Regions from separate parts of the Gordonia sp. AC31 genome, predicted to be linked through region 2. Evidence: riboswitches for the same ligand, from Rfam matches in the RefSeq annotation. Region 2 holds a riboswitch; the other holds the start of a gene.

Region 1 (4,182 bases), on a different contig from region 2:
CGGACGAGCCGGGCCCGTCGGGCACGTCGACCGTGCCGCACGCGGTGGCAACTGCGATGACCAGAACGACCACGGCCGAGACGAGGCCGGCGCGCCCGCGCGGTGAGGTCACCGGTGGGACTAGAACCGGCGGGCAGAGTTGTACGGTCCGGCCTCGTCGAGCGGCTCGACCTTGACCGGAACGCCGAAGGTCGAGGCGTGGATGACATAGCCGTCACCGACGTACATACCGACGTGATGGGCATCGGGATAGTAGATGACCAGGTCACCGGGCTTGAGATCGTTCTTCTCGACCGGCTGACCACCGGCCATCTGCGCCTGACTCGATCGCGGGATGGTCTTGCCGGCCTGCCGGAACGCCCACACCATGAGTCCCGAGCAGTCGAACGAATTCGGTCCGGTGGCGCCCCACACGTAGGGGTCACCGATCCGGGTGAGCGCGGCGTGGGTGGCGATCAGCCCGGCGGCGGTGCCCTTGGGCACCAGTCGCGGATCGAAGTCGAAGGTCGGACCGCGCAGAGCCGCCAACTGCTTGCCGGTCATCGACTTGTAGATCGACCGGATCTGGATCGCCTGGAGCTGCAGGTCGGCTTGCTTCGTCTGAAGGTCACCACGGACCCGTTCGGCGCGGGAGACCGCCTCGGAGGCGGCCACCGCCGTGCGCTCGGCATCCTTCTTCGCGATGGCGGTCCTGGCCCGTACCTTCTTGATCGCGGTCAGGTCCACCGACGCCTGACGCGAGATCATGTCGAGACCCGACATCTGGTCCAGGAGCGCCTGCGGGGAGTCGCTGACCATCACGGCGTACAGCCCGCTGACCCGCGCGCCCTGATAGCTGGCGCGGACGATCGCGTCGACTCGGTTCTGGTGCACGGCGAGCTGGGCGCGGCTGGTGTCCAGCGTCTGCTGCGCCTCGTCCGCGGCTTTCTTGGCCGCCGCCACGATGCCGCGCTGCTTGTCGTACTCGATCTTGGCGTTGTGCATCGCCTCGGTGGTCTTCTCCGCGTCGATGCCCAGTTGCTTGTAGCGGTCGAGCAGCTGATCGGCCGAGCGCGCGGGCACCGCACGGGCGTCCCCGACGCCGCCGGCGACGGTCGGTGCCAGAACGGCGAACGCCGACAGGACACAGAGCGCCACCATCAGCGGACCCGAACGCATCCTCGGCCGCGTCGCGCGACCACGCCCCTCCCCGATCAGCACGGTCTACTCACTCCCTCGTGTGTGCTCGTCGATCCCTGAGCATCCCGGGCCCCTGCACCCGTACCCCGCGTCCCGTCGACCACCCTAGGCGGCCGACCGGCCCCCGGGACTGGTTCGGGCGGATCGCAATCCACGCGATCCGCCCGTCCAGAGACCTTCGTGCTCAGTCTGTTCGTGTTCAGTTGTCGTCAGTACCGACGGATGCCCGTCAGGGTCCACTCCTTGACGGCGTCGCGCTTGACCGGCGTGCCGTAGTTGGACGAGTGGACGAACTGACCGTTGCCGACGTAGATGCCGGCGTGGCCGCCACCGTTGAAGATCATGACGTCGCCGGGCTTGGCCTCGGAGTACGACACCGCGCGTCCGCCGCCGAGCTGGCCGTAGCTGTCGCGCGGGATGTTCTTGCCGGCCTGCTTGTAGGACCAGTAGACGAGGCCCGAGCAGTCGAATGCGTTGGGGCCGGCGGAGCCGTAGGAGTACGGCGCACCGATCTTGCTCTCGGCGGCCTTCACGGCCTTCTGACCGGCGGTCAGCTGCGGCTGGCCCAGGGGCGCGCCGCCACCCTGCGGGCGGAACTGCTGCGGGATCTGCTCCGGCGCGATACCCGGCACGGTGAACTGCCCCAGGTTGGGGATCTCGACCGTGGCGGCGGGCGACTTCTTCACCGGCGTGGCCTCAGGCGCGGGCTTGGCCTCCGGGGCCTTCGCGCCGGGCAGGGCCGGGATCTCGAAAGTGCCCAGCGGGGTGTGGACCGGGGCCGCGAGAGCAGGGCCGGCGGCTGCGGCGAGCGAACCGAGTGTGATCGATCCAGCGATCACCGCCTTCTTGGCGACCGTGCTGCCACGATTGGGCTGTTCCAAACGATGTTTGGCCACGAAGCGAGTTCTCCTTCAGATCTTCCTCTACCGCCGACCGAGTTAGCTGTCGGGTTCGGGCCGGAAGAGTGGCCCTACACGTTTTTCGCGCATGAGGTATCCACTGGACACTCATGCGTGGCAACGCGATTCACCCCGATTCGGATCGGTTTCGACCGAGTCGCATCAGTGGTGATGCGCTCCGACGAGCCCGTCCGAAGGTTGTGGTTCCCCGGTTCGCCCGCGAGGGCGATTGAGCGGTGACTACTGCGGACCACTTCTGTTGAAGCGGGACGCTCCGCAAAGGTCTCAGAAAGGTTACGAAATCGGATGCGCTCTGTCCACCAGGCGACGGACAGCCAAACCTCGGCCGCTTCTCAGCCTGCCCTGAGGACGGTCACAGAGGCGCGTCGATCCGGCACCTGAACTGCGGTTTTGGCGGATCTTGCAGATCGTGCAGCGGCGCTGGTCACCATTGCAGCAGCCTGCAGAACATCGATGGCGAGGTCCAGTTCGGCATCCGCGTCCGAGGTGGCCGCCGTTACCGAACCTCCACCTTCGTGCGGCATATCGTCCCAGCTCGGACCACCAAACAGCACTGTCATCATGCACCCGTCGCAAGCGACGGGACGAGCCGGGCAGCGCGCACAATCGACGTACATAATGTGATCTCCATCTCATCTGGCGAGGGCGGGCCGCGTCGGCCCCGTTACGGGTCGTTGTGACCGTGAGAAGACCGCATTTCTCACGTCCAGGTGGAGACTAGGGGCGCCCACCGACAAGTCCGTCGAACAGCGATCGACACAGCAGTCACACGGGTCACACGACACGATGTCGGAGCGTCGCGGTCGCGATGTCGGTGGATCGAACTAGTGTTCGCCGGGTGACGCAGACCAGCGTGGACGGCTCGCCCGCGGGGCAGCTCACCTTCGCCGACCTGGAGGCCGCCGACCAGGGGGCCACGGGCGAGACGTCGAACGAGTTCAGCGACCGGTCGCTCTTCGAGACGACCCTCGTCGTCGTCGACCTCGAGACCACCGGGTCCGACCCGGTCCGCGACCGGATCACCGAGATCGGCGCGGTCAAGATCCGCGGCGGCGAGGTGGTCGGCGAGTTCGCCACGCTGGTCGACCCCGGCCGGCCGATCCCCCCGCAGATCGTGACCCTCACCGGCATCACCACCGCGATGCTGACCGACGCCCCCCGGATCGAATCGGTGCTGCCGTCGTTCTTCGAGTTCGCCCGCGGCTCGATCCTGGTGGCCCACAACGCTCGTTTCGACATGGGTTTCCTTCGGCAGAACGCGATCCGGCTCCACCTGCCGTGGACGTTCAGCCTCAGCCTGTGCACGGTGACCATGGCCCGGCGCATCCTCAGCCGTGACGAGGCGCCGACGGTCAAGCTGAGCGCGCTCGCCGACCTGTTCGACGTCTCCGTGCGGCCCACCCACCGGGCGCTCGACGATGCGCGCGCCACGGTGGAGGTCTTCCACCGGCTCCTCGAGCGCGTCGGCAATCAGGGCATCGCGACCGTCGGCGACCTGACGTCGTATCTCCCGAAGACCGACCCGCGCCTGCGCGCCAAACGCGCACTCGCCGACCATGTCCCGGCCCGTCCCGGGGTGTACCTGTTCCGCGGCCCGTCGAACGAGGTCCTCTACGTGGGCACCGCGGTGGACCTCCGCCGCCGGGTCCGGTCGTACTTCAGTGGCAACGACCCGCGCCGCCGCATCGCGGAGATGGTGCTCCTCGCCCAACGGGTCGACGTCGTGGAGTGTTCCCACGCCCTGGAGGCCGCCGTCCGCGAACTCCGGCTCCTCGGCGCGCACGCACCGGCGTACAACCGACGATCGACCCAGCCGCACAAGGGTTGGTGGGTGACCCTGACCGAGGAACGCTTCCCCCGGCTCAAGGTCAGCCGAACACCCACCGACGAGTCGATCGGCCCGGTGGGCAACCGCAACAACGCGGCGACCGTCGCCGACGTGATCTCGGCGGCCGCCGGTCTGCGCACGTGCACGACACGGCTCGGCGCGACGGGCTACCACTGGTGTCCCGAGGCCGATGGGAGGCGGCGGCCGGGGTCCTGCCGTGCGGCCACGGCGCAGCCGCAGACGGTGCCGGACTAC
Region 2 (4,182 bases):
CCCGGTTGAGTCATCTGGACGAGTCCGGAACGGCCCGCATGGTCGACGTCGGCGCCAAGCCGACGACGAAGCGTCGCGCCGTCGCCGCCGGCACGTTCCACACCACCGCCGAGGTGATCGGTCTCCTCAGCGAGTCGCGGCTGCCCAAAGGAGATGTGCTGGCCACGGCGCGCATCGCCGGGATCATGGCGGCCAAACGCACCGACGAGCTGATCCCGCTGTGCCATCAGCTGGCGTTGTCGTCGGTGGAGGTCGACTTCGCGATCGGCGCCGACACGATCGAGGTCACCGCGACCGTGGCGACCTCCGGCCAGACGGGTGTGGAGATGGAGGCGTTGACAGCGGTCGCAGTCGCCGGGCTGACACTCCACGACATGGTCAAGGCCGTCGACCGACGGGCGCAGATGGACGGCATCCGCCTGCTCGCCAAGACCGGCGGCAAATCCGGCGACTGGTACCGCGAACCGTCTGACCCGGCTCATGACTGACCAGAGAACTCCTCGCGTGGCGCGCGTCGTCGTCGCGTCGAACCGCGCCAGCAGCGGTGTCTACGAAGACCGGTCCGGACCGATCATCGAGGCCTGGCTGGTCGAGCAGGGCTTCACCGTCGACGAGTGCGACGTCGTCGCCGACGGCCCGCCGGTCGGCGAGGCCCTCCGCGCCGCGATCTACGCCGAGGTCGACCTCGTCATCACCACGGGCGGAACGGGTTTGACGCCCACGGACCGGACTCCGGAGCAGACCCGCCCGCTCCTCGACGTCGAGATCCCGGGTCTGGCCGACGCCATCCGGTCGGCCGGGCTGCCGACGGTGCCCACCGCGGTCCTCTCACGCGGACTCGCCGGAATCGCCGGGACGACCCTCGTCGTGAACCTGCCCGGTTCGACCGGCGGGGTCCGCGACGGGCTCGGCGTCCTCGCCGGCGTCGTCCACCACGCGCTCGATCAGATCCGCGGAGGCGACCACCGATGACCCGAGAGGCCGGCTCGCACGTGGTGCACACCGCGGTCGTCGACGAGCCGATCACGCTGGCCGACCACGAGGCGATGGTCATCGACGCCGCCGAAGGTAAAGCCGGTGCGGTGGTCGGGTTCGTGGGCGCGGTCCGCGACCACGACGGCGGCCGCACCGTGACCGCGCTGCATTACTCGGGGCATCCCACGGCGACGAAGGTCCTGGCCGAGGTCGTCGCGGAGGTCTCCGCGGTCCACGGGGTGCGCGCGGTCGCGGTGTCCCACCGGGTCGGCGACCTCGTCATCGGCGACATCGCGTTCGTGGTCGCGGTGGCGGCCGACCATCGTCGGGCGGCGTTCGAGACCTGCTCGCGCCTCGTCGACGAGGTCAAGGCCCGCCTGCCAGTCTGGAAACACCAGTTCTTCGACGACGGCACCGACGAATGGGTCAACTCGGCCTGACCCCGCCCCCCGCTGGTTGAGCTGACCCCCGCTGGTTGAGCTGACCCCCCGCTGGTTGAGCTGACCCCCGCTGGTTGAGCTTGTCGAAACCAATGGAAAAGGGCCCCGCACGGATGGTCCATCGTGCGGGGCCCTTCGTCTGGGTCCCAGATCAGGCGTCGAGCGGCGATCAGGGGTTGGGCAGCAGGTGCTTGTTGTCGTTGAACAGCTTGATCTGGTCCTGGTTCAGCGTGACGCCGCTGTCCTTGGCCGCCTGCCAGAGGTTCTTGATCTCGGGGCTGACGCCGGCCTCGGTGAGGGCGTCGGTGACCTGGTTGGCGACGTCCTCGGTGGTCTTCGCCAGGTCGACGCTGCCGTTGCCGCCGGGGAGCACCGGGGCGATCTCACGCGGGGTGTCGGTCGGCGCGCTGCGCGGGGTCGAGCCCGACAGGCCGGTGCCACAGGTGGGCCAGGCACCCTTGCCCTGCGAACCGAGCACACGCTCGGCGACGACGATCTGCTCCTCGCGCGAGGCCTGATCGGCGGTTGGGGCGAACTCGCCGCCGCCGTGGCCGGTCCAGGTGCTCGGGGAGAACTGCAGGCCGCCGTGGTAGCCGTTGCCGGTCGCGATGGCCCAGTTGCCACCGGATTCGCACTGCGCGACCTGGTTCCACTCGGCGTCGGTGGCCGCATTGGCGGTACCGGTGCCCAGGAGGGCTGCTCCGCCGCCGAGGACCGCGCCGGTGAGGGCGACCTTGGTGATGGTCTTGGCGGCCGTGCTGGTCGTCTGCTTGCGATGACGTCCGGACATGTCTGTGTTTCCTCTCTCCACGCGCCTACGAAGTCAGCTGTCGGGTTCGAGCGAGAGGTGCTCGGTCCCGGGTCGTCGTGGTGGTCGCCGCGACTTCCGGGACTTAACCCCGAGGACACCTGGTGTGGTGCCCGGTCTCAGGGGATGAGGTTGGGTCCCCCGTCCTCGTTCCTAGATTGCTTGTCGTTCCCACCGGCGGAACGAGGCTCGGCGCGGCCGGTGGGACGTTATGTCTTGGTTGCTGTGTCGTGACCTCCGAGGAGGACGCTTCGAACAGTACGTCGTTCGTTGGACTGAATCACCTGCTTGGACGCAAGCGATTTTCGGCCCGGATCCGGGTCTTCCGACCCACTTCGGCCGTCATCCCAGTTCAACGGGTTAGTGGCCGTCCCGTGCCCATCCTGTTACCGCACCGTGATGTGACTAAGGTCACAGGCCGGGTGTGGCGTCAGCCACCGGCAAACGGGGGGAGGACGTCGAGTGTCGTGCACGTGCCGAGCGCACGCGTCCGATCGGAGAACGCGATCTCGTCGCGCAGATACGAGCAGCGTTCGAGAACCGTGGCGAGGGAGGGGTTTCCGGCGGCGAGGATGCCCTCGAGGGCGCCGAGCGGGGTCGACGGGTCGACGTCGATCACCTTCTCCTCGGCACCGGCCGCGGCGCGCGCGGCCGCGAAGAAACGAACTGTGAGCTGCATCGGACGCGAGCCTAGCCGCCGATCGCCGACATCGGCCGATCCGGTTGGGTGAAGCCCGCCGCGTTCACTTCGTGGCCCGCCGCTTTCGCCCACATGTTCGCGCGCCACAGGCGCGCGAGGGCGGCGTCGATCTCGTCGTCGGGGAGGGTGCGCAACGCGTGCCGCACGTCGGTTTCCGACGTCGCGAACAGGCAGTTGCGCAGTGATCCGTCCGCGGTGAGCCGGGTGCGGTCGCAGTCCCCGCAGAACGGCCGGGTGACCGACGCGATCACCCCGACGCGTGCCGGGCCGTGCGCGCCGCGGTGGCCGTCGACGAGCCACGTGGCGGCGGGCGCGCTCCCACGTGGCGCAGGGTCGGGCAGCAGGGTGAACCGCTTCCGCAGGGTCGCGAGGATCTCCTGTGCGGTCACCATCTGTGCTCGCTGCCACGCATGGTCGGCGTCGAGTGGCATCTGTTCGATGATGCGCAGCTCGTAACCGTGCTCGAGACAGTAGGCGAGCAGGTCGGGGACTCCGGGCAGGTCGCTGCGGTCGGGTACCACGGCGTTGACCTTGACCGGGTCGAGCCCGGCGCGGCGGGCCGCCGCCAGGCCGTCGAGCACATCGGACAGACGGTCCCGGCGCGTGATCTCGGCGAAGCGGGCCGGGTCGATGGTGTCCAGCGAGATGTTGATACGGCCGAGGCCGGCGTCGACCAGACCGCCGACCCGCCGGGTCAGTCCGAGTCCGTTCGTCGTCATCGCGATCTCGGGCGACTGCGGGAGGCCCGCGACGGCGGCGATGACGTCCTCGAGGTCGCGGCGCAGCAGTGGTTCGCCGCCGGTGAATCGGATGCGCTCGATTCCCAGGTGGCGCACTGCGACGGTGAGCACCCGGATCAGTTCGTCGGTGGACAGCACCTGGTCGGTGGGCATCCAGTCGAGACCCTCGGCCGGCATGCAGTACGAGCACCGCAGATTGCAGCGGTCGGTGACCGAGACCCGGAGATCCTTCGCGACCCGACCGAAGGTGTCGAGCAACGGCCCGTCGGTGGGCGCGTCGGAGGTCGCTGCTTCCCGCGGGGAGCGGGGCAGCGGCAGTCCGAGGCCGACCGTGCTCATGGTGCTGGGCGACTCACTTCCGGGTCGGGTCCGTGCGCGCCTCCAGGGCGCGGAAGGTGCTGGCGTGGAAGACCAGGGGCTCGATGTCGGGATCGGCGCGCAAGGTCTCGATCTCCAGCAACACGACGGTGTGGTCGCCGGCCTGGATCTCGTTGTGGATCGTGCACGACAGGTGGGCGG

The links. A riboswitch is a leader RNA that binds a small molecule or an ion and turns the genes downstream of it on or off. The one in region 2 is predicted to bind cyclic di-AMP.
Region 1: it holds a riboswitch for cyclic di-AMP, as region 2 does, so the genes downstream of both, Q9R39_RS00835 (C40 family peptidase) here and Q9R39_RS09255 (transglycosylase family protein) in region 2, are expected to answer to the same signal.

The regions. Positions count from the first base shown of each region.
Region 1 covers NZ_JAUZVK010000001.1:183,809-187,990, forward strand. The annotation lists gene Q9R39_RS00825 (hypothetical protein) at 1-112, opposite strand, end outside; gene Q9R39_RS00830 (NlpC/P60 family protein) at 121-1,158, opposite strand; gene Q9R39_RS00835 (C40 family peptidase) at 1,389-2,075, opposite strand; cyclic di-AMP (ydaO/yuaA leader) riboswitch at 2,092-2,324, opposite strand; gene Q9R39_RS00840 (hypothetical protein) at 2,432-2,662, opposite strand; gene Q9R39_RS00845 (DEDD exonuclease domain-containing protein) at 2,908-4,182, shown strand, end outside.
Region 2 covers NZ_JAUZVK010000006.1:63,540-67,721, forward strand. The annotation lists gene moaC (cyclic pyranopterin monophosphate synthase MoaC) at 1-488, shown strand, start outside; gene Q9R39_RS09245 (molybdenum cofactor biosynthesis protein B) at 481-972, shown strand; gene Q9R39_RS09250 (molybdenum cofactor biosynthesis protein MoaE) at 969-1,415, shown strand; gene Q9R39_RS09255 (transglycosylase family protein) at 1,585-2,205, opposite strand; cyclic di-AMP (ydaO/yuaA leader) riboswitch at 2,212-2,428, opposite strand; gene Q9R39_RS09260 (hypothetical protein) at 2,654-2,902, opposite strand; gene moaA (GTP 3',8-cyclase MoaA) at 2,914-4,002, opposite strand; gene Q9R39_RS09270 (flavin reductase family protein) at 4,016-4,182, opposite strand, start outside.